One region of the Phyllobacterium sp. 0TCS1.6A genome, then DNA from elsewhere that is predicted to be linked to it. Evidence: predicted binding sites of a transcription regulator. Region 1 holds the regulator's gene; the other holds the start of a gene.

Evidence for each region. Region 1 encodes PhoB, which activates phosphate uptake and scavenging genes when phosphate is short. Its sites were predicted from a motif close to TGTCATNNANCTGTCAT; they were not measured.
Region 2: the regulator PhoB is predicted to act here: its motif matches at 8,812-8,828, upstream of pstS (phosphate ABC transporter substrate-binding protein PstS).

Annotation. Positions count from the first base shown of each region.
Region 1 covers NZ_JAPMAB010000002.1:195,161-206,794, reverse strand. Annotated here, with positions in the region: gene pstA (phosphate ABC transporter permease PstA) at 1-926, shown strand, start outside; gene pstB (phosphate ABC transporter ATP-binding protein PstB) at 993-1,766, shown strand; gene phoU (phosphate signaling complex protein PhoU) at 1,793-2,515, shown strand; gene phoB (phosphate regulon transcriptional regulator PhoB) at 2,688-3,374, shown strand; gene OSJ75_RS05140 (GNAT family N-acetyltransferase) at 3,429-3,875, opposite strand; RNA gene ssrS (6S RNA) at 4,047-4,203, shown strand; gene OSJ75_RS05130 (5-formyltetrahydrofolate cyclo-ligase) at 4,224-4,880, shown strand; gene OSJ75_RS05125 (TIGR00282 family metallophosphoesterase) at 4,877-5,701, shown strand; gene OSJ75_RS05120 (TerC family protein) at 5,784-6,527, shown strand; gene OSJ75_RS05115 (biotin transporter BioY) at 6,555-7,130, shown strand; gene OSJ75_RS05110 (DUF1284 domain-containing protein) at 7,127-7,573, shown strand; gene OSJ75_RS05105 (YebC/PmpR family DNA-binding transcriptional regulator) at 7,640-8,389, shown strand; gene OSJ75_RS05100 (APC family permease) at 8,481-9,899, opposite strand; gene rpmE (50S ribosomal protein L31) at 11,103-11,324, opposite strand; gene OSJ75_RS05090 (ABC transporter transmembrane domain-containing protein) at 11,532-11,634, shown strand, end outside.
Region 2 covers NZ_JAPMAB010000001.1:524,818-536,451, forward strand. Annotated here, with positions in the region: gene arsB (ACR3 family arsenite efflux transporter) at 1-427, shown strand, start outside; gene arsC (arsenate reductase (glutaredoxin)) at 427-849, shown strand; gene arsH (arsenical resistance protein ArsH) at 827-1,552, shown strand; gene OSJ75_RS02485 (helix-turn-helix transcriptional regulator) at 1,582-2,391, opposite strand; gene OSJ75_RS02490 (N,N-dimethylformamidase beta subunit family domain-containing protein) at 2,530-4,638, shown strand; gene OSJ75_RS02495 (ABC transporter substrate-binding protein) at 4,640-5,605, shown strand; gene OSJ75_RS02500 (ABC transporter permease) at 5,663-6,496, shown strand; gene OSJ75_RS02505 (ABC transporter ATP-binding protein) at 6,493-7,308, shown strand; gene hisD (histidinol dehydrogenase) at 7,361-8,683, shown strand; gene pstS (phosphate ABC transporter substrate-binding protein PstS) at 8,969-10,060, shown strand; gene OSJ75_RS02520 (Na/Pi cotransporter family protein) at 10,143-11,634, shown strand, end outside.

The sequences.
Region 1 (11,634 bases):
GCCAGCTGCGCGAGCTCGTTGCCGCCAATCCGTCGCTGATCGGCACGACGCAGAATATCTGGGTCCTGACCGGCGCGGACATCGATTCAGCCTTCAAGGGCCAGATCGACATCAGCGTCGAGGAGAGCCGCCGCAAGGTCTCCGACCGGCAGCTCGGCTGGATGGAGCAGCTGAAGGGCGAGGGCGCCATGACACAGCGCTTCAATTCCGGGCTCTTCACCTATGGCGCGTCGAGCCGCCCCGAGACATCGGGCCTCGGCGTCGCCCTGGTCGGTTCGCTCTACATGATGCTGATCGTGCTCGGCCTGTCGCTGCCGATCGGTGTCGCCGCGTCGATCTACCTGGAGGAATACGCCAAGAAGAGCCGCCTCACGGACATTATCGAGGTCAATATCAACAATCTCGCGGCCGTGCCCTCCATCGTCTTCGGCCTGCTCGGCCTCGCGGTCTTCATCAACTTCTTCAACCTGCCGCGCTCGGCCTCGCTGGTCGGCGGACTGGTGCTGACGCTGATGACGCTGCCGACGATCATCATCGCCACCCGCGCGGCCTTGCGCGCCGTGCCGCCATCCATCCGCTCGGCGGCGCTCGGCGTCGGCGCCTCGAAGACGCAGATGGTGTTCCACCACGTCCTGCCGCTCGCCGCGCCCGGCATTCTTACCGGCACGATCATCGGCCTTGCCCATGCGCTGGGCGAAACGGCGCCGCTGCTGCTGATCGGCATGGTGGCCTTCGTCGCCAACAGCCCGGTAACGCCGCTCGATCCGGCAACCGCGCTGCCGGTGCAGATCTATATGTGGGCGAACGAGGCGGAGCGCGCCTTCGTCGAGCGCACCTCCGGCGCGATCATCGTCCTGCTGCTGTTCCTGGCGGTCATGAATATAACGGCTATCATCTTGCGCCGGCGCTTCGAGCGTCGCTGGTAAAACGAAAAGGCTTGTCCTATGAACCTGATGACGGAACGAAATCTCGAAAAAGCGGTGAATGAAAAAATGAACGCACAGTTCAACGCGATCAAGATGCAGGGCAAGGATGTCACCGTCCATTACGGCGACAAGCAGGCCCTGTTCGGTGTCAGCCTCGATGTTCCTGAGAAGATGGTAACGGCGCTGATCGGGCCTTCCGGCTGCGGCAAATCCACCTTCCTGCGCAGCTTGAACCGCATGAACGATACGATCGAAGGTTGCCGTGTCGGCGGCCAGATCACGCTGGACGACGAGGATATCTACAATCCGAAGATCGACGTGGTCGAACTCCGCGCCCGCGTCGGCATGGTGTTCCAGAAGCCCAATCCGTTTCCGAAGTCGATCTTCGAGAACGTCGCCTATGGCCCGCGCATCCACGGCCTTGCCCGCGGCAAGCAGGAGCTCGAGGAGATCGTCGAGAAGAGCCTGCGCCGCGCCAGCCTCTTCGACGAGGTGAAGGACCGCCTGCACGAGGCCGGCACGGGCCTTTCCGGCGGCCAGCAGCAGCGCCTGTGCATTGCCCGCGCCATCGCCGTCAGCCCGGAAGTCATCCTGATGGACGAGCCCTGCTCGGCACTCGATCCGATCGCCACCGCCAAGGTGGAGGAACTGATCGACGAACTGCGCCAGAACTATACGATCGTCATCGTGACGCATTCGATGCAGCAGGCCGCCCGCGTGTCGCAGCGCACGGCGATGTTCCATCTCGGCAATCTGGTGGAAGTCGGCGATACCGAGACGATGTTTACCAATCCGACCGAAAAGCGCACACAGGACTACATTACCGGACGCTTCGGCTAAGCGGTGGAGGAACAATCATGACCGACCTGCAATCCCAGCATACGGTACGCGCCTACGACGAGGAACTGAAGTTCCTCACCCACAAGATCGCCGAGATGGGCGGCCATGCCGAGCGCATGGTCGAACAGGCCATCACGGCCATGGTCAATGCCGATAACGCGCTGGCGCAAAGGGTCATCTCGGACGACCTCATCCTCGATGCGGGCCAGCGCGAGATCGACGAGCGGGCGATCACCATCATCGGCAAGCGCCAGCCCATGGCGATCGACCTGCGCGAGATCATCGGCACGATTCGCATTTCCTCCGATCTCGAGCGCATCGGCGACCTCGGCAAGAACATTGCCAAGCGCGTGGTGGCCGTGACGGAAACGCGGCAGACGCTCTCCGTCTATCGCGGCCTGCAGACCATCGCCGAACTCGCCTTGACGCAGCTGAAGGACGTGCTCGACGCCTATGCGACGCGCTCGATCCAGCAGGTCAATATCGTGCGCGAGCGCGACGACGAGATCGATGCGCTGTACACCTCGCTCTTCCGCGAGCTCCTGACCTATATGATGGAAGATCCACGCAATATCTCGGCCTGCACGCATCTGCTGTTCTGTGCCAAGAATATCGAGCGGATCGGCGATCACGCGACCAATATCGCGGAAACGGTCTATTATATCGTCACCGGTTCGCAATTGCCGGCCGAGCGGCCCAAGGAAGACCAGACCCACAGCATCGTGGTCGATGAAGCCAACCTGTCCTAGTATCGCAATGCCGAATTTCGCAACCCGTCGCAACCCGGTACCGGCGATCCCAGGATCGGGAATGCCGGTGTTTACAGGAGGAGGCGCCTTGCGGTGCTTCCTGTCACACTCGGTTCCCGCGCGGAAAGCCGGTTCCACCGTCCAGGATTTGCTCTAGTCAGCGGATAATCTCATGGCCATAGCTCCGAAGATCACTGTAGTTGAAGATGAAGAAGCGCTCAGCGTCCTGCTTCGATACAATCTTGAAGCAGAGGGTTATCTCGTCGACACCATCGCCCGTGGCGACGAGGCGGAAATAGCCCTGCGCGAGAAGGTTCCGGACCTGCTCATACTGGACTGGATGCTGCCGGGCCTTTCCGGCATCGAGCTATGCCGCCGGCTGCGCACGCGCCGCGAAACCGAGACGCTGCCGATCATCATGCTGACGGCGCGCGGCGAGGAGAGCGAGCGGGTGCGCGGCCTTGCCACCGGCGCGGACGACTACATGGTCAAGCCGTTTTCGACGCCGGAACTGCTGGCCAGGATCAAGGCCATGCTGCGCCGAGTCAATCCGAGCCTGTTGTCGCACGTCCTCAGCTTCGGCGATCTGAAGCTCGACCGCGAGCAGCATCGCGTCTTCCGCAAGGAGCGTGAACTGAAGCTCGGGCCGACCGAATTCCGGCTGCTGGAATTCCTCATGCAATCGCCGGGGCGGGTTTTCTCGCGCGGCCAGCTGCTCGACAATGTCTGGGGCGCCGATATCTATGTCGACGACCGCACGGTCGATGTCCATGTCGGCCGCCTGCGCAAGGCGATCAATGTCGGCCGCTCGCCGGACCCGATCCGCACGGTGCGCGGCGCCGGCTATTCATTCGGCTAGGCGTTTGCCGGCAGGGCATATTCCAGCGGGCGCGCCGCCCCGTCTTGGGATGGATCAGATCGCCTTCACATATTTGATGAAGGGCGTCACCTTGGCCAGCCGGTCATAGAGCAGGCGCGCCGTTTCATTGTCCCGGTTGGTCATCCAGTAGACGGAGTGGATATCGTCCGCCTTCGCCTGCGCGTGGACCGCCTCGATCAGGGCGCGGCCGACGCCTTTGCCGCGGCTGTCCGGATCGGCATAGAGATCCTGCAGATAGCAGACATTGGCCACGCTCCAGCAGTGGCGGTGGTAGAGAAAATGCGTCAGCCCGACCGGCTTGCCGTCCCATTCGGCGATGAGGCCGCGGAATTCGCCATCGCCGCCGGAATTCAGGCGCGCGAACGTCGTCCGGTAGACTTCCTCGGCAACGCTGGTCTCGTAGAAGTCGAGATAGCCGGTCCAGAGGCGGCGCCATTCGGTCTCGTCCGAACGCCGCAGGGGGCGGATCAGGATGGTCATGATTTTCCTCGTCTCATGGGTGTGTGGGGTCGGGTGAGAGGGGGCGGGTGAGGGCTGTGGTGCGGCATCGTAGCCCGGTGTCCGGCCTTCAACAAGCATCGCCCGGCGCCGGCGGCAGAAATCGTCATCGGCGCTCTGGCAGAAAACCGTGCCCCGTCCTATATTCGTCGCGGCGCTCTGCGCTTCTCGACAGGAGAGACATATTCCCCGGGGCCTTAATGATCCCTTAGGGAGCTGTCCCTGAGGAGGCCCGTGGGCCTCTTCACACGGCGCCCACCTACTTTGTAGGTTCCCGGGATCGACTTCTCCATCGGTTGTGTGGACGCCACTGTTTCATCCCGAGCCGGCTTGCCGGCGCCTCATGAAAACAAGCGCGTGCATCATCCGTCTTCCGTCAAAGAGCTGAAAAAAACGCTGCGTCTCGAGGCTTTGGCCAGGCGCGACGCGCTGTCCGCCGAATATCGGACGCAGGCCTCGCAGCGGATCGCGGCAGCGGGGCTCGAGACTATTCCTGTCGCGCCCGGCGAAATCGTCTCCGGCTTCTGGCCCATCCGCTCCGAGGTCGACCTGCGGCCGCTGCTGCACGCGCTGGCCCAGCGCGGTGCGCGGCTTTGCCTGCCGGCTATCATCGACAAGCAGACCATTGTCTTCCGCGAGCATCGCGACGATGCGGCGATGGTGGAGACGGGCTTCGGCACGTCGGGTCCCGCCGAGGATGCGCCCGTGCTCGATCCACAGCTGATGCTGGTGCCGCTGGCCGCTTTCGATGCGCGCGGCCATCGCATAGGCTATGGCGCCGGCTATTACGACCGGGCGATCGCCGCGCTTCGCCGCAAGGGCGCCCGGCCGCGCCTCGTCGGCATCGCCTTCGACTGCCAGCAGGTGGCGACCGTGCCCGACGAGCCGCATGATGTGCCGCTGGCGGCCATCCTCACCGAAAGCGGCTTGCGCCGCTTCGCAACGACCGATAAAGCCAGTGAAAATACCTTCAGGATGGATGTGTGAGATTACTTTTTCTTGGTGATATGGTTGGACGCACGGGACGCACCGCGGTCCATGAGAAGCTGCCGGGGCTGATCGTCGATCTGAAGCTCGATTTCGTCATCGTCAACGGTGAGAATGCGGCGGGCGGTTTCGGCATTACCGAGGAAATCTTCCGCGATACGATCGGCGCCGGCGCCGATGTGGTGACGACCGGCAACCACGTCTGGGACCAGCGCGAGGCGCTCATCTTCGCCGCCCGCGAGGAACGGTTCCTGCGCCCCGCCAATTTCCCGGTCGGCACGGCGGGCAAGGGCTCTGGCGTCTATCTCGCCAGGAACGGCGCGCGCATCCTCGTATCCAACATCATGGGCCGGGTCTTCATGCATCCCGACCTGCACGATCCCTTCACGGTGGCGGAGGAAATCCTCGCCGCCTGTCCGCTCGGCGAGCAGGCGGATGCGGTCGTCTTCGATTTTCACGCGGAAGCCACCAGCGAGAAGCAGTGTTTCGGCCATTTCGTCGATGGAAGGGCCAGTCTCGTCGTCGGCACCCATACGCATGTGCCGACCGCCGACGCGCAGATCCTCAATGGCGGCACGGCCTACATGTCCGATGCCGGCATGTGCGGCGATTATGATTCCTCCCTCGGCATGGAAAAGGAGGAGCCGCTCAACCGTTTCCTGTCGAAAGTGCCGAAAGGCCGTTTCGAAGCCGCCAGCGGACCAGCCACGATCTGCGGCGTCGGCGTCGATATTTCCGACCGCACCGGCCTTGCCGAAAGGATTGCACCGCTGCGCATCGGGCCGCGGCTTGAAGAAACCATACCGGCATTCTGGAAATAAGTTGACCATTCCAGCACATGCAGACTTAATTCGCCCAAATGCTTCGCACCATCCGGTCACTCAACAAGGAATGTAAGACCCCATGGAAGCCCTGCTCTCTCATTTCGATTTCATCTATCAGCCAGCCGGCCTGATCGCGCTCGTCACCCTCGTGGTGATGGAGGTCGTGCTCGGCATCGACAATCTGATCTTCATTTCGATCCTGACCAACAAGCTGCCGCAGGAGCAGCAGGCCCGCGCCCGCCGGCTCGGCATCGGCGCCGCGCTCATACTGCGGCTCGCGCTGCTGTTCACGATTTCGATCATCGTCCAGCTGACGGAGCCGGTCTTCGAGGCATTCGGACATGGCTTCTCCTGGCGCGACATTATCCTCATCGCCGGTGGTCTCTTCCTCGTGTGGAAGGCCACCAAGGAGATCCACCACACGGTGGACCACGAGGATGCCAAGGAAGACGTGATCGGCAAGCAGGTGACCCTGACGATGGGCGGCGCCATCACGCAGATATTGCTGCTGGACCTGGTTTTCTCCGTCGATTCCATCATTACCGCGGTCGGAATGACCGATGAGATCGTCATCATGATCATCGCCGTCATCACCGCCGTCGGCGTCATGCTGTTCGCGGCGGAACCGCTTTCGCGCTTCATCGCCGCCAATCCGACGATCGTGATGCTGGCGCTCGGCTTCCTGCTGATGATCGGCATGACGCTCATCGCCGATGGCTTCGGCTTCCACGTGCCGAAGGGCTATATCTACGCGGCCATGGGCTTCTCCGCACTGGTCGAAGGGCTCAACATGCTTGCCCGGCGCCGCAAGAAGAAGCATTAGAAACGAACGGATTTCAAGGAGTACCAAATGACCCCGAATGTGCTGCCAGAGGCCTATGTGCCGCTGAAACTGGCGAACGGGAACCTCGCCTACCAGGTTCTCGCCGTCCTCCTCGGCACGGCATTTCTCGCCGCGAGCTCGTGGATCGAGGTGCCGATGTATCCGGTGCCGGTGACGATGCAGACCTTCGCGGTGACGCTCGTCGGTGCGCTTTATGGCTGGCGCCTCGGCGCTGTCACGGTGCTGGCCTGGCTGGGCGAAGCGATGATCGGTTTCCCGGTTCTTGCCGGCGGGGCAGGCGGCTTCGTCCATTTCGTCGGGCCGACGGCCGGCTATCTCGCGGGCTTCGTGGCGGCAGCCGCAGCGGCCGGCTTCCTCGCAGAGCGCGGCCTGACCCGCAATCCGCTGGTGTCGTCGCTCGTCATGCTGATCGGCAATGTCATCTGCCTGGCGCTCGGCGCGGCATGGCTCAGCTACCTGTTCGGTTTCGACATCGCCTGGACGAGCGGCGTTGCACCGTTCCTTGCCGGCGCGGTGCTCAAATCCGCCTTGGCGGCCGCGACGATCGAGATCATGCGCCGCCGGGGTCTGCGCCTGTCTTGACGGTCAGGCTTCGCCCGCATCACCTGTTGTGCATGCTGACCTATGTCGGCAAGGGCTATAGCGAGGCCTTCGTCGACAATTATGACAGGATCATAGCAAGGCTCTCGGCGGGCGAGGATGTGCTGATATGCGAGGGGCCGGACGATGTCTGCGGCCCCTTGCTCGTTTCCGCCGATGCGCATTGCCGCCGCGAGAGCGTAACCGTCCGCGACCGCAACGCCTTGCGCGAAGTCGGGCTGCTGCAGGGGCGGCCTCTTGCCGTCGGCGACACGATGCGGCTCGATGCCGGGCTGCTGGCGGCGTTTCGCGACGCCTTTGCCAAGGGTGCGACGCGCAGCGCCTGCGGCGGCTGCGAATGGGCGGATCTCTGCTCGCGCGTGGCGAAATCGGGCTTCGACAATGTCAGGCTGGTGGCCAGTGCGGTTCGGCACACGGCACAGTAGACGAACAGGGCGTTTTTCCCTATAAGGGCGCCATTCCAAAATCGCGATAATCTATGCAGGGGCGCCATGGCCGGCCATTCACAGTTCAAGAACATCATGCATCGCAAGGGGCGTCAGGACGCCGTGCGGTCGAAAATCTTCTCCAAGCTCGGGCGCGAAATCACCGTCGCCGCCAAGCAGGGCCTGCCGGACCCGGCAATGAACCCGCGCCTGCGCCTGGCGGTGCAGAACGCCAGGGCTCAATCGATGCCGAAGGACAATATCGAGCGGGCGATCAAGAAGGCGGCCGGCGGCGATGGCGACAATTACGAGGAAGTGCGCTATGAGGGCTACGGCCCGGGTGGCGTCGCCGTCATCGTCGAGGCCCTGACCGACAATCGCAACCGCACCGCCTCCAATGTGCGCGCCGCCTTCACCAAGGCCGGCGGTGCGCTGGGCGAAACCGGCTCCGTCGGGTTCATGTTCAGCCGCGTCGGCGAAATCACCTACAAGCCCGAGGCGGGCGACGCCGACAAGATCATGGAAGCCGCCATCGAGGCGGGCGCCGAGGATGTGCAGAGCGACGAGGACGGCCATGTCATCCTCTGCGCCTTCGAGGATATTGGCGAGGTCTCCAAGGCGCTGGAAGCTGCGCTCGGCGAGGCCGAATCGGTCAAGGCGATCTGGAAGCCGGCGACCACCGCTCCCGTCGATGAAGACAAGGCACAATCGGTGCTGCGGCTGATCGCGACGCTCGACGATGATGACGACGTGCAGAACGTCTATGCCAATTTCGAAGTCAGCGACGAGGTTCTCGCCAAGCTCAGCGCCGCCTGAACCGCGGCCTCGACCAGATGATGAAAGCCCTGCCCGACGCGTGTCGGGCAGGGCTTTTGTTTTCTTGAGCGTCCGGAGACAGGAGTGCGCGTTAGTTTACCGGCCCGTCGCCGCCGAGCGCCGATAGATCGCCGGTGGATTGCACGCCCGTTGCCCGGTTCACCAGCACGGTGACGACCCACAGCACCACGCCGACGGCGATGAGCACGCCGGCGATCTTGTATTGTACCGGATCGCGCCCGGTCCATGGGCCGGCGAAGAAGGCGCATGAGATGGCGCCGACGATCGGCAGCAGGGTCGGGGTGCGGAAGTGGTCGTGCTCCACCTTCTCGCGGCGCAGGACGAGCACCGCGACATTGACGATCGTGAACACGAAGAGCAGCAGAAGCGCCGTGGTGCCGCCGAGGGCCGGCACCTCGCCCACGAACAATATCAGGCCGAAGGCGAGCAGCGTCGTGAAGCCGATGGCCCAATAGGGCGTGCGGCGCGTCGGATGCACCTTGCCGAAAAGCGGCGGCAGCACATGTTCGCGGCTCATGCCATAGACGAGGCGGCTCGCCATCAGCATGTTGATGAGCGCGCTGTTCGCCACGGCAAACATGGTGATGAAGCCGAAGATCCAGATCGGAAATCCGGGCGCTCCGGCCTGCACCACCTTGAGCAGGGGCGTCTCGCCCTCGCCAAGCTCTGCGGGGGATACGAGCGTAATCGACGAGATCGAGACCAGCACGTAGATCAGCCCGGTTATCAGCAGGCCGGTAAGGAGAACCTTCGGGAAGATGCCCGAAGGATTCTTGCATTCCTCCGCCATGTTGACGGAATCCTCGAAGCCGACCATGGCGAAGAAGGCGAGGGTGGTTGCCGCCATGACCGACCAGAATATGCTGCTGTCCGGTGTCGAGGCGAACTGGGTGATGCGGGAAACATCGCCCTGTCCCCCGGCGATGGCCCACAGGCCGATGAAGATGATGATCAGCAGGCCGGTGAGCTCGACCATGGTCAATACGACATTGGCCTTGACGCTTTCGCCGACGCCACGGAAATTGATGATCGCGACGAGCGCCATGAAGGCGAGGCCGACAAGCGAGATCCCTATGCCCGCCTCGAGATTGAGCTGGAACGCGCCTGAAAGATTGGCCGCGAATGCCCGCGATGCCGTCGACGCCGAGGTGATGCCGGAGCACATGACGGTGAAGGCGACGATGAATGTGATGAAATGGATGCCGAAGGCCTTGTGGGTATAAAGCGCGGCGCCCGCCGCCTTCGGATATTTGGTGACGAGTTCGAGATAGCTGAAGGCCGTCACCACGGCCACGACGAACGCGATGAGGAAGGGCAGCCAGACCACGCCGCCAACCTGCTTGGCGACCTGGCCGGTCAGGGCATAGATGCCCGTGCCCAGAATATCGCCGACTATGAAGAGAAGAAGTAGCCAGGGTCCCATGACCCTATGCAGACTGGGCTCGATTTCGGCGCCAGTCTTGCTCGTCGCGGAAGCCGCGTTTGCCATGGATAATCCTCCCTTGCGCGCCACAACTGTCGGAAAAGCTATTGGCGAATCAGAAACTTGTCAAACAGTCCTGGTGATGCAGCGCTTTAAAGGGATTGCATCAACGTTGCTGCGCCCTTCGACAGGCTCAGGATGAGGGAGAGTAGAGTTTTGCAGGGGGATAATTCAGCGAGGCTTCCAACCTGGGCTCCCAACCTTCCCGCCACCAACCCACGTCCCTCATGCTGAGCCCTTTATGGTGAGTTCGTCGACCACGAAGCACGCACTATTTTGATGCGGTGCTATAAAAAAGCGATTGCACAAACGTTGCTGCGCCCTTCCACAGGCTCAGGATGAGGGAGAGTGGAGTTTGGCAGGGGGATAATTCTGCGAGGTTTCAGATCATGGCTCCCGACTTTTCTGCAATCAAATCAATCATCCTCATGCTGAGCTTGTTGAATGACCCCACAACAGTAATGCAACACACGTCCCCTCTGGTGGGATAAATGGAAACTTATCCCACCACTTTGAAACCGGGTTATTTTGATTCGGTCCTTTCCAGTGGGGGAGCAGCTTCCGGAGCTGTTTCGATTGCTGGGAAAGGGTGGCGTTGCCGAAAGATCGGAAGTGACAACCCCGATTGGGCGGCAAACTGCAGAAGGAAACGGAGGTGGCGCTTCGTTTTCCGGGTTGTTGCGTCTGACAAACGTGACAATGGCAGGCAAAGACGTCGCGGGCGGTCTTCGGACCTCGACCCTGATACCTACTGACGCGCTGAAGACCGCCCGTCTCCCCCCATTTCAATGACCAGACGCGATTTTCGCGGGCGTGGTGCGGATTTTCCGTATTCAGCAGGGATTGCCAACCACCAAGTTCCCTCATGCTGAGCCAACCTCCCTCATGCTGAGCCTGTCGAAGCACGCACTATGCTTTTGCAGCGCTCAAAAAAAGGATTGCACAAACGTTGCTGCGCCCTTCGACAGGCTCAGGATGAGGGAGAGTAGAGTTTTGCAGGGTTGTAGCTGTGCGAGCTTGCAAGTGGTGAGGACTTGCAGAACTACCACCCTGCCACCAGCCCACACCCCTCATGCTGAGCCTGTCGAAGCACGCAGCAACAGGAGTGCAATCTACCGGAAGGCTGCACCGCACTTCCAAAATGGCACGCCCCAAAAAGAAAACGGCCCCGAAAGATCGGAGCCGTCAGACAAGCCATGGAGGCAGATATTATATGCCGAGATTGGCGAAACGGCTCTTGAACTTGGAAACGCGGCCGCCACGATCGGTGAGCTGTGCGGAACCGCCGGTCCATGCCGGATGGGTGGACGGGTCGATGTCGAGGTTCATCGTGTCGCCTTCCTTGCCCCAGGTCGAACGGGTCATGTATTCGGTACCGTCGGTCATGACGACCTTGATGTTGTGGTAGTCGGGATGAATATTGGCTTTCATCGGTCTATTCCTGAACTGGTGGGCGCAGGACCGGTTCCACGAGGTTGCGTGGATTTGGTCGGTCATGTGCCGATTGTTAGAGATGAAGCCAAACGCCGCAAGGGCATGGGCTTCCAAAACTGTTGGCGAGCCTATACATCAGCCTTGGAGCAATAACAAGGCCGTATGGCTGCAAAGTCGCATCGCGGCGTTAGGAAGATCGAGGTAATGGCCGAACTGGCGTTTGAAGATGCCGAAAAGAAGCGGCGGACGCTGAAACCGTTGCGGCGGATAATCCCCTACATGACGCGCTACAAGCCGTGGCTGGCGG
Region 2 (11,634 bases), on a different contig from region 1:
GCTGCTGGCCATCCTCCAGCCATTGTCGCTGCTGGCATTGCTTGCGACCCTCGTCATGCTTTTCGGCTTCCAGGGAGAACAGATCATCGCCCAGCCACTGGTGATCGCGCTGCTGGCCGTGCCTATCCTTATCCAGGTCTATTTCAATTCCGGCCTGGCTTATATTCTCAACCGGATCAGCGGCGAAGAACATTGCGTTGCCGGACCGTCGGCCTTGATCGGAGCCAGCAACTTCTTCGAACTCGCCGTCGCAGCTGCCATCAGCCTGTTCGGCTTCAATTCGGGGGCCGCGCTCGCGACCGTCGTCGGCGTGCTCATCGAAGTGCCGGTGATGCTTTCGGTCGTTTGGATCGTCAACAGAAGCAAGGACTGGTATGAGCGAGGTGCAGCGGTCCAAAATCTTCAAAAAGCGGAAAGGACCGTCTGATGACAGTCACCATCTATCACAATCCATCCTGCGGCACGTCACGCAACGTGCTGGCCCTGATCCGCAATGCCGGAATCGAACCGACGATCATCGAATATCTGAAGACGCCGCCGGCAAGGCAGGAATTGAAGGATCTGATCAGCAAGGCCGGGTTGACGGTGCGCCAGGCGCTTCGGGAGAAGGGAACGCCATTCGCGGAGCTTGGGCTCAGCGACCCTTCACTGGACGACGAGCAATTGCTGGACGCCATCGAGGCCCACCCGATCCTGCTTAACCGCCCTTTCGTCGTTACGGAAAAGGGCGCAAGACTTGCGCGGCCATCCGAGACGGTGCTGGATATTCTGCCGGGCCCGCAGAAGGGGGCCTTCTCCAAGGAAGATGGCGAGATGGTCATCGACGATGAAGGAAAGCGCATTGTCTGATCTGCCCAATACTCTGTCTGGCGCCCTGGATATTCCCGACGTCGAAAAGCTGGTCGCTCGACCGTCGAACCATCGTCCGCGTATCCTCCTGCTTTACGGTTCGCTTCGGAAAGTCTCGTACAGCCGGCTGCTGACGCAGGAAGCTGCCCGGTTGCTGGAGCATTTCGGCGCGGAAACGCGTACCTACGATCCTGCGGGCCTGCCATTGCCCGACGATGCGCCTGTCGATCATCCAAAGGTGCAGGAACTGCGCGACCTGTCGCTATGGTCGGAGGGTCAGGTCTGGACCAGCCCCGAGCGGCACGGTGCAATGACCGGGGTTATGAAGTCGCAGATTGACTGGATACCGCTGGCGATGGGAGCGATAAGGCCAACGCAGGGGCGCACGCTGGCCGTCATGCAGGTCTCGGGAGGCTCGCAATCATTCAATGCGGTCAACCAGATGCGCGTGCTTGGGCGTTGGATGCGCATGATCACGATCCCCAACCAGTCCTCCGTCGCCAAGGCCTATCAGGAATTCGACGAGCACGGGCGCATGAAGCCCTCCGCCTATTATGATCGCGTCGTCGATGTGATGGAGGAACTGGTGAAGTTCACGCTGCTGACCCGCGACGTAACCTCCTATCTGACCGACCGCTACAGCGAACGGAAGGAGAATGCGGCAGCGCTGGAGCAGCGCACGAACCTGAAGGCGGCAATCTGAGTTCAGACATGCGATCCGGGGCGGCCTGGCTAGGCCGCGTCGGCATGCGTCAACTGCTCGAAGATCGGCATCATCAATGCGAAAAGCTCGGCCTGGGACGACAGATTGCACTTGCGATAGAGCTGTTTGCGAAAGACTTTCACCGTTTGCGGACTGATGTCCAGGTTCAGGCCGATCGACGGCGATGAATGTCCGCGCAGGATGAGAAGAGCCACCTCGGCCTGCCTGTGGCTGAGATTGACGGCAAAGCGCGTACGCATGGCATTGATCAGGCTTTCCGTCAGCGACAGCTCGGGTTTCGTGCGTACGGAGGCCTCCACCGAAGGGGTAAGGTGAGCTTTCAGCAGCGCCATGATCACCGGCTGGTGCTTTCGCAGGACGGCATCGGCCTTGCTGGAGAACATGTCTCCTGACGAGCCGTCCTTTCCCATGGAAATGGTCGCCGTCATGTTCCTGCCGATGGTCATGACGATGGAAATCTCGTCGGTGATACCTATGCGGCCATAATACCATTCGTAATAACGACTGCGCTTGAACTGATCGGGAGCGACATCCAACAGCCGGTAGATACCGGATTTTCCGCGTTCCAGATGGAAATGATAGATCGGGTCGAGGACGTAGGCCCCGGTGAGGTAATCGCTTTCGATATACTGGAAGACGTCGGGTCCATAGATGCGCCGGAACCTGACGGATGGCGTCTGGGTGCCATCGAAAATGATCACGACAATATTGTCGAAATCCATACATTGGCGCAGGTAGACTTCCAGTTTCTCGTAAAAGTCGGCTTTGCCGACGGAATCTATGGCTCTCGCCAGGCTGTCCAGCTCATTTGCCGCCATGGAATACCCCTTTGGGGGTATATACCCCTGCATGTGGAATTTGTGACTGTATAGCTAAGAATTAAGGGGTATCTGGTCGCAGATCAATGGTCTGGGATTCGCCGGATAATAGCGGACAACCGCTAAGGCAGAGTTGAGATGAAGAAGCGCGTCAATCATAACGCCATGCCGTTCATCGGTTACACGACGCCCTGGAGCACGGGATCGGGCAGACCCGTGGCCTTGCATCTGTCCTGTGCGGTGAAGCCGGATGCCATCGAAATCAGGCGGCTGGACGACGGTTCGCCGCAGCCTATGCCGTGGCGCATCACGCCGCTGGACGATGGTCCCGTCCACCGCGACTTCGAGCAAGGCTCCTACCTTGCGGTCAGAAGGGATGAGCTCGAGAAGATCGAACGGGTCACGGCCGTCGGCTTCGAGCTGTTGCTGACCAGCAACCCCGACCCGCGTACCGTTCTCGACCTTGGCAATACGGTGCTACGACTGGTGGACGACCGGTTCGAGCTGGAGCAGGGCGGCCAACGACATCCGCTCGATGCCGCCATTCCTCAGCGGCGCTGGTTCAACGTTGTCCTCCGCGACGATCGCGGTCTCCTGAGCATCGAGTTGAGTGGCGCGGACCCGCTTGCACCGTTTCACTTCAAGGAGACGGTCGCCGGGATGCGTTGGGACGCCGTGGTCGGCGATCTCCTGTTCGGCACAGACAGGCACTTCGACCGGCCGACCCTCAATGCGCGGTTTTCGTCGATCGCATTGGAAACCGTGTCGTCCAGCCATGCCTGGCAGTTTCCGACGCTTTTGCCCGATGGGCCGCTGCTCTCGAAGGGCAATGGAGCGGCTCTCGCGCTGGAACTGGTCAATCTGCCGACGTGCTGCGTGACCTCTGCGCGCTGGGACGGATCGGCATTGGACCCGCGCCTGGTGCCGGATCACTATGATGCCGTGCATTGCCATGATGATGACATGGCCTCGCTCGGATGGCCTGCATCCTATCGGGTGGACGTGCCGGAAACGGCCGACTGCGGGGTCTACGCCTTCGAGATCCGGGGCGCCGGGGCAAAGGAACAGATCGTGTTCTTCGTTTCTTCCGACGTCGCGCGCAATCCGCTGCTGTTCGTCGTTCCGACCGCGACCTATCTCGCCTATGCCGACGAAATTCTGCCGGAACATCTCTATGAATGGCAATGCGACGATCGCGGCCACCGGCTGGCCGTGGATAATAATTTCAGGTCGCTCTACGACTATCATGGCGACCTGAGCGGGGTTTCGATCTGTTCCTATCAGAAGCCCAAGGCCACGCTCCGGGCAGATTATCGCTATCCGCTCGGCGATTGCCCGCACAACCTCCCTGTCGATCTTCATTTTCTGCGGTTCTGCCACAATAACGGGATCGCTTTCGACCTGATTACCGATCACGAGCTTCATCTTCGCGGCGCGGCAGGCCTTCGCGGCTATTCGGCAATCGTGACCGGAAGCCACCCCGAATATCTCTCCATCGAGATGGAAAGCGCCTACAGGGAATTCGCGGCCAGCGGCGGCAATATCGCCTATATGGGCGGCAATGGCTTTGCGGGCGTCGTCGCGTTCAAGGACGATCTGATGGAACTGCGACGTTCGCCGCTCGAGGCCGGACGGACCTGGGATGGACCGATAGCCGAGCAGAATCTCGCCATCACCAATGAGCCCGGCGGACATCTGCGATCCCGCGGCAAGGGCGAGTTTTCGCTGGTCGGCGGCGCGATCTCCCTGATGGGGTTCGATGCAGCCCGGCCATTCACCAGAACGCCCGATAGCTATGATGCCAGGCACCAATGGCTGTTCGACGGCGTCACCGCCGCGACATTCGGCGAGGACGGCATCGTGCTCGGCGGTGCGGCGGGCTACGAAGTCGACGCCACCGACATGCGTCTTGGAACATCGCCCGATACCATCGTGGTTGCCAGAGCCGACGGCTTCCCGGACAGCTTCTTCCATGATCCGTCGCGCTGGTACGAAGGCGGCGATGGCCAACGCGACGGACGGCGCTGCGGCGAGATGACCGTCAGGTACCTGCCGGCCGGCGGGATCATTTTCTCCGCAAGTTCCGTAGCCTGGCTCGGAGCGCTGCCATCCGGCAACGAAATGAACGATGTTGGGGAAATGAACGATGTCGGGCGGATAACGCTGAATGTCCTGCGTCAAATGGCATTACAATCCGGCGAAGAAAACATAATAGATCAATCGGATCCAATCGACAGAGGAGAATAACATGATCAGGAAACTGGCATTGGCGCTGGCAGTGATGACTGCCACGCTGACCGCCGTACAGGCGGAAACGATCAAGCTCGGGCTGCAGCCCTGGCTCGGATATGGGCCGTTGTGGGTGGCGGAGGAGAAAGGCTTCTTCAAGAAGCACGAGATCGACGTGGCGCTGACCACGTTCAACTGGGATCAGGACATGACCGCGGCGCTTGCCAGCGGCAATCTGAACGTCATCGCCAGCGCCACCAACGGCATGATCACCAATTTCAACCAGAAGGTCGATCAGAAGGGTTTCCTGATCATGGACCTGTCGTTCGAGGCGGATGCCATCATAGCCGGCAAGGACATCGCCTCCATCAAGGATCTGAAGGGCAAGAAGGTCGCCTTCGAAGCCGGTGCGACCAGCGATCTGCTCATCAATTATGCACTGAAGCAGAACGGCATGACGATCGCCGATGTGGAGCACGTTCCGATGGGCGCTTCGGAAGCGGGGCTCGCCTTGATTGCCGGCCGCGTCGATGCTTCGGTCACCTATGAGCCCTATATCTCGACGGCCCTGGCCCAGGGCGGCGACAACAAGGTCATCTACACGGCCGCCGAAAAGCCGGGCCTGATCGGCGACATGCTGACGGCTTCGTCGGAGTGGATCAACGCCAACCCCAAGGATGTCCAGGGTCTGATCCGGGCCTGGGACGACGCGATCAACTTCATCCGCTCCAACCCGGAAGAGGGCAAGGCCATCATCGCCAAGGCCGTGGGCAGCCCGATGGCCGAGTTCGAGCCTGCATTCAAGGGCGTGCGGCTCTATAATGTCAAAGAGAATGTCGAGGCACTGAAAGGGGAATTCCAGGGTTCGCTCCAGACCGTCGGCGAAATCCTGCACGCGACCAATCCCGACAATATCAAGACTGTTCCTGCCCCGGCCGACCTCCTGTCGCTCGATTCATTGAACGCTGTAGCGGCAAAACAATAACGGCAAGTCCGGCGCTCGATGCGAGCGCCGGCCAGTCCTTCAGGCGAGGAAAGCACCATGACACAACAGGCGACAGGCAGCGGCAAGCCGGCAAGGAAGCGCAAGGGCCTGCTGAAGCTGCGGCAGGACATACCCGACAGCATCTTTTCCGCCGCCGGTTTCGTGATACCCGTGGTGCTGTTCCTGCTGTGGTGGGCGGTGACGGCCATGGGGCTGGTGCGCCCCTTGTTCCTGCCGAGCCCATGGAGCGTCATAGGCGAGGGCTGGCGCCAATTGATGGAAGGCATTCTCTTCGCCGATGCTTCGGTCAGCATCTACCGCATCCTGATCGGCTGGCTGGCGGCTACTGTCATTGCCGTGCCGGTCGGGATATTGATGGGCAATTACAAGCTCATCGAGGGATTGCTGGAGCCGTTGATTTCGACGGTGAGATACATGCCCGTTGTCGCGCTCATTCCGCTTTCGATCCTGTGGGCCGGCATCGGCGACGGGCAGAAGATACTCATTCTCTTTCTCGGAACGTTTTTCCAGCAGGCGCTGATGATCATGGACAATGTGAAGAACATTGATCTCAATCTGATCCGCGCAGGGCAGACGCTGGGCTTCAGCAACAATGAAATTCTGCGCCGCATCATCCTGCCCGCGGCGCTCCCGGGCATCTGGGATACGTTCCGCATCACGATCGGCTGGACCTGGACATATCTCGTCGTGGCTGAACTCGTCGCCGCGAATGCGGGCCTTGGACGCCGCATCATGGATGCCCAGCGCTACCTGTCGACCGATACGATCCTCTTCGGGACGCTTTTTATCGGGCTGCTCGGCCTTCTGACCGACTATCTGTTCAAGCGCGGCGGCAGGTCATTCTTCAAATGGAGCAGCCAGACCCGATGAGCAATTTATCCACTCAGGCGGCAGTCGCTGCGAAAGTATCGATCGTCGGCGTCGGCAAGACCTTCAATGTCTCGGGCCGCGATCTGGTCGCGATAGAAAAGATCGACCTCGACATCGGCAGGAATGAATTCGTGTCGATTGTCGGCACGTCCGGCTGCGGCAAGTCCACCTTGCTCAACATGGTTGGAGGACTGGACGAACCAACCTCCGGCGAAATCCTGATCGACGGCAAGCCGGTCAACGGACCGGGCAGGGATCGCGGCTTCGTGTTCCAGACCTACAGCCTGTTCGAATGGATGACCGTGGAAGGAAACATCCGTTTCGCCCTGGAAAAAAGCACCTTCTCCAAGGCCGAGAAGAGCGAACTGGTGGCGCATTTCGTCCACGCGGTCGGACTGTCGGGCTTTGAGAAGGCATTTCCGAAACAGCTGTCGGGCGGCATGCGCCAGCGCGTCGCCATCGCCCGTGCGCTCGTCTACAAGCCCTCGATCCTGCTGATGGACGAGCCCTTTGGCGCGCTGGATGCACAGACGCGGGGGATGATGCAGGAATTGCTGCTGCAGATATGGGACGATCACAAGGTGACGGTGCTTTTTGTCACCCATGATGTCGATGAGGCCATTTTCCTCGCCGACAGGGTGGTCGTTCTTGCCAGCCGGCCCGGGAGGATCAAGAAGGTGCTGCCGATAGAGCTGGAAAGGCCACGATCGTTCGAAGTGCTGACCGATCCGACCTTCGCCGCCTACAAGCGGAAAATCCTCGCCGACATTCGCGAAGAGACCCTGAAACTGATGGCCATGGACCATTCCTGACAGAAACATGCCGCCTGCCAATCGGCCAGATCGAGTTCGAAGAAGACACCACATGACCCACGCAATAGCGCTCCATGATCTTGCTGCCCTCACTGCGGAAGAGCGCAACGCGCTCCTGCTTCGCGCCGAGGACGACCTGTCCTATTTCCTCGAGCGGGTGCCGCCCATCATCGAGGCGGTGCGACGCGAAGGCGACGAGGCACTGGTGCGGTTTGCCCGCGAGTTCGATGGCGTGACGCTCGACCCCGGCAGGCTGGCCGTCGAGGAGAGCGAATTCGACGAGGCATTCAAGGCCCTCGATGCGGAGATGATCGAGACGCTCGAATATTCGGCCGACAACATACGGCGCTTCCATGCAGCGCAATTGCCCGGCGACATGTGGATGAAGGAGATCCGCCCCGGCGTGCTGGTCGGCGAGCGATATACGCCGATCGACAGCGCCGCGCTGTATTCGCCGAGGGGGAAGGGCTCGTTTCCCTCCGTAACGCTGATGACCGCCATCCCCGCCATTGTTGCCGGCGTGAAGCTTCCCATCATCCTGACGCCGCCCGGACCGGACGGCAAGGTCGATGCGGCGACGCTCGTCGCGGCGCGCATCGCGGGCGTCGAGAAAGTGTTCCGGGTGGGCGGGGCGCAGGCGGTGGCTGCGGCGGCATTCGGTACTGCCAGCATACCGAGGTGCCACAAGATCGAGGGTCCGGGAAGCCCGTGGTTCCTGGCCGGCAAACGGCTGCTGCAAGGCAAGATCGCCTCGCGCCTGCCTGCCGGGCCGAGTGAAATCATCATATTGGCCGACGAGACGACCGACCCCCGGATGGCTGCCTTGGACCTGCTGATCGAATCCGAGCACGGCCCCGACAGTTCCGCCTTTCTGGTGACGTGGGATCGTGATTTTGCCGAGAAGGTGCGACAGGCCATACCGGCCTATTGGGAGAAGATGAGCAGCAAGCGCGCCGGGTTCTCGGCGACCGTGCTGGGCGGGTCGAGCGGCGGCATCGTCATTGCTTCGTCGCGGCAGGAGGCCTACGACTTCGTCAATGATTATGCGCCGGAGCACCTGCAAATTCTGTCGAAGCAGCCGTTCGATCACCTGTCCGAAATCCGCAATGCCTCCGAAATCCTGCTCGGGGAATATGCGCCGGGATCGATTGCAAACTACATGATGGGGCCGAATTGCGTTCTGCCGACATCGGGTGCGGCGCATGTCCACTCGCCATTGGGCGTGCATGACTTCATGAAGAGTGCATCCATCGGCCACATGACGGCAAAGGGATATGCCGAGATGGCGCCGCATACCCACAGGTTCGCAACCTATGAAGGCTTCGACGCCCACGCAAATGCGGTGTCCGGGCTGCGAAATTTCAATCATCGCTGATACTTGGCTCCGCCGAAGCTGGTGCAGCTTCGATCAGATTCGTTGCCCCTGGGCCTGACAAGATCCCTGTCGGGCCCTTGGCATATCTGCGCCTGATATGGCCGGATTGCGTCGGCACGACAGCGCCCTGTCATCAATGTTTCAACAAACCAAGTTACTGAGAAACTGGCATTAGTTTTAAAGAACAGCGCCCGAACATTCATATGCTCTCTGAACGGGTGGCCTCCGGCCTCCCTGCAACTTTACGATGTTTATGACTACGAGGCGTCGATAATGGAATGTTTCTTGCTGCGCGGCCGTTTGCAACTGGCCGCGGTCTGCTCCGGTCTTGAAGCGGGTCTATTTGGAGCGGGTCTGTTGATGATCGGCCTGCTTCTGGGCTCGAGCGCCCGGGCAGAGCCGATCCGGGGCGCGGGCTCGACATTTGCAGCGCCGATCATAGCAAAATGGGCCGAGAACTACCGGGCGTCGCGCGTCGACGGTGGCGATTTCGCCTCGCCCGACTGGACGGTGGACTACGAACTCGTCGGCTCACTGGCGGGGGTGATGCGGCTTGATCAGCCGGAGCTCGATTTTGCCGCGACGGACGTTCCGATATCGCATGAAGAACTGGTGAAGCATGGGCGCCAGCAGTTTCCGATCGTGCTGGGCAGCGTGGCCGTAGCGGTCAATCTCGAGGGCATTGCAGCCGGCGGCCTGAAACTGTCCGGTCCGGTCCTGGCGGATATCTACCTCGGCAAGATACAGTCCTGGGCTGATCCGGCCATCAAGGAGATCAATCCCGACCTGCAGCTTCCAGACGTCAAGATCCTGCCGATGTATCGCAAGGACGGATCCGGCACGACCCATATGTTCACGCAATATCTGTCGTCCGCCAGCGCTGAATGGAAGGCCGGATATGGCGCCGACACGTTGATTGCCTGGCCGGTCGGCACGGGCGTCGAGGGGACGCAGGATCTTGTTCTTGCGGTGAAGGCGACGCGAGGTGCAATCGCCTATGCGGAATATGGCCAAGCCGAGCGGGCCAATCTGGCATTCGCCGCCATCCTGAACCGGGCGGGCAAGTTCGTCAGCCCTGGTCCGGAAGGCGTCAGGGCGGCGCAGGACGCTGTCGATTGGTCGAAGGCCCAGGATTTTGCCGTCTCTCTGACGGACCAGCCGGGCGAGGCGACATATCCGATCTGCGGGGCGACCTATGCGGTCGTGCCGATCGAGGGGCAATCGCCGGGGCGCTATCGCCGCGTCCACGATTATTTCCGCCTGGCATTCGACACTGGAGCCAGGGATGCCGAGGCGCTTCGGTATGTGCCGCTATCGGAGCCGCTGGTGAGTGAGATCAAGCAATATTGGCTGAGACAACCCGCGGCTGGACATTGAACGCAATGGCAGCCCGGAGCAGGCCCGCGCCCAGATGCGGGAAAATACGGATCGCGCCTCGGCGCTGTGGGGATAGGACAAAATGGATATAGATATTTTCAAGGATATTCTCGTGCCTGTCATTGGCGGGCTCGGAATATTCATGCTCGGCCTGGAGTTCATGTCGAACGGCATTCAGGCGCTCTCGGTCAACAAGATGCGCGCATTCCTGGCCAAGGCAGCCGGCACGCCGATCAAGGGTGTCGTTGCCGGGACGCTGATCACCGGCGTGATCCAATCTTCGACGGCGATGACTGTCATGGTCGTCGGCCTCGTCAATGCCGGCGTCGTCGGCCTCAGACCGGCCATCAGCGTCATCATGGGGGCCAATATCGGCACCACGCTCGGCAATGGCCTGATCGCCCTGCCGCTGGGACCGTTGGGGCTGATCTTTGCCGGCCTGTTCTCCCTGGTCTATTGCTTCTCCAAGAACGAAAAGCTGCGAAACATCGCGCTCGCCTGCATGGGCTTTGCGCTGATCTTCTACGGACTGAACCTGATGACCGGCGGTCTGCGCCCGCTGCGCAATATTCCCGAGGTCATGTCGGTTCTCTCGACGCTGCAGGCGGATTCATACTTCAACCTGATCAAATGCGTGCTTATCGCAGCCGGCGTCACCGCGATGATCCATTCCTCATCGGCGACGATCGGCATCGTGATGGGTCTCGGCGCTGCGGGCGTGCTCGACTGGACGACCGCCGTCGCGTTTTCGCTCGGCGCCGACCTTGGAACGACCATCACTTCGTGGATCGCGTCGCTGAACCTGTCCAGGAATGCAAAACGCGCCGCCTATGCGCATATGTCGTTCAATATCATCGGCGTCTGCATAACCGTGCCACTGTTCTTCATCTCGATCGACGTCCTGGCCTGGGCAATGCAGTGGTTCGGTGGTGACCCGGGCGTGCCCGTGGTGGTGGAAGGCAAGCAGACATTCCCGCTTGTTCCCGTTGCGGTCGGTCTCTATTCCACCTTCTTCAACGTCTTCAACACGGCACTGCTCTTCCCGTTTGTCGGCGTGTTCGAACATGTTCTGGCCCGGATCGGCCGTACCGATGCCGAGGATGCGGAAGATTATTCGACCCCGAAATTCCTCGACCGGAAACTTGCAGGCGATTTCGCCAAGGCAATCCCGGCTGTCCAGCAGGAGACTGCGCGTCACCTGCAAGCCGGGGCCATGTTCCTCGATATCGCCCGCTCGTCGAAATCGGCTCCGTCCGATCCAGGCGAGCACTATCTCGCTACGGACATCCTCAGCCGCGACATACGCGAATATACGGCTTCGCTCATGAAGGAAGACCTGCCTTACGAGCAGCTCGATCTGGTGGCGAGCCTGATCGAGGAGGCGGATTTCACGGCGGCCCTGACCGAGTCGCTGCATCAGGTAGCCCGGCGTGTGCGGCGCGAGGTATTCGGTTCGGAAGCGCGTGCAATCGTCGATGTTGCGCTCAACAAGCTCGACGCCTCGCTGCAGGAAATCCTGCCGGACTACGGCGTCGCCAATCCGCCGATGCCGGCAGGCCATGTCAGTATCCCCG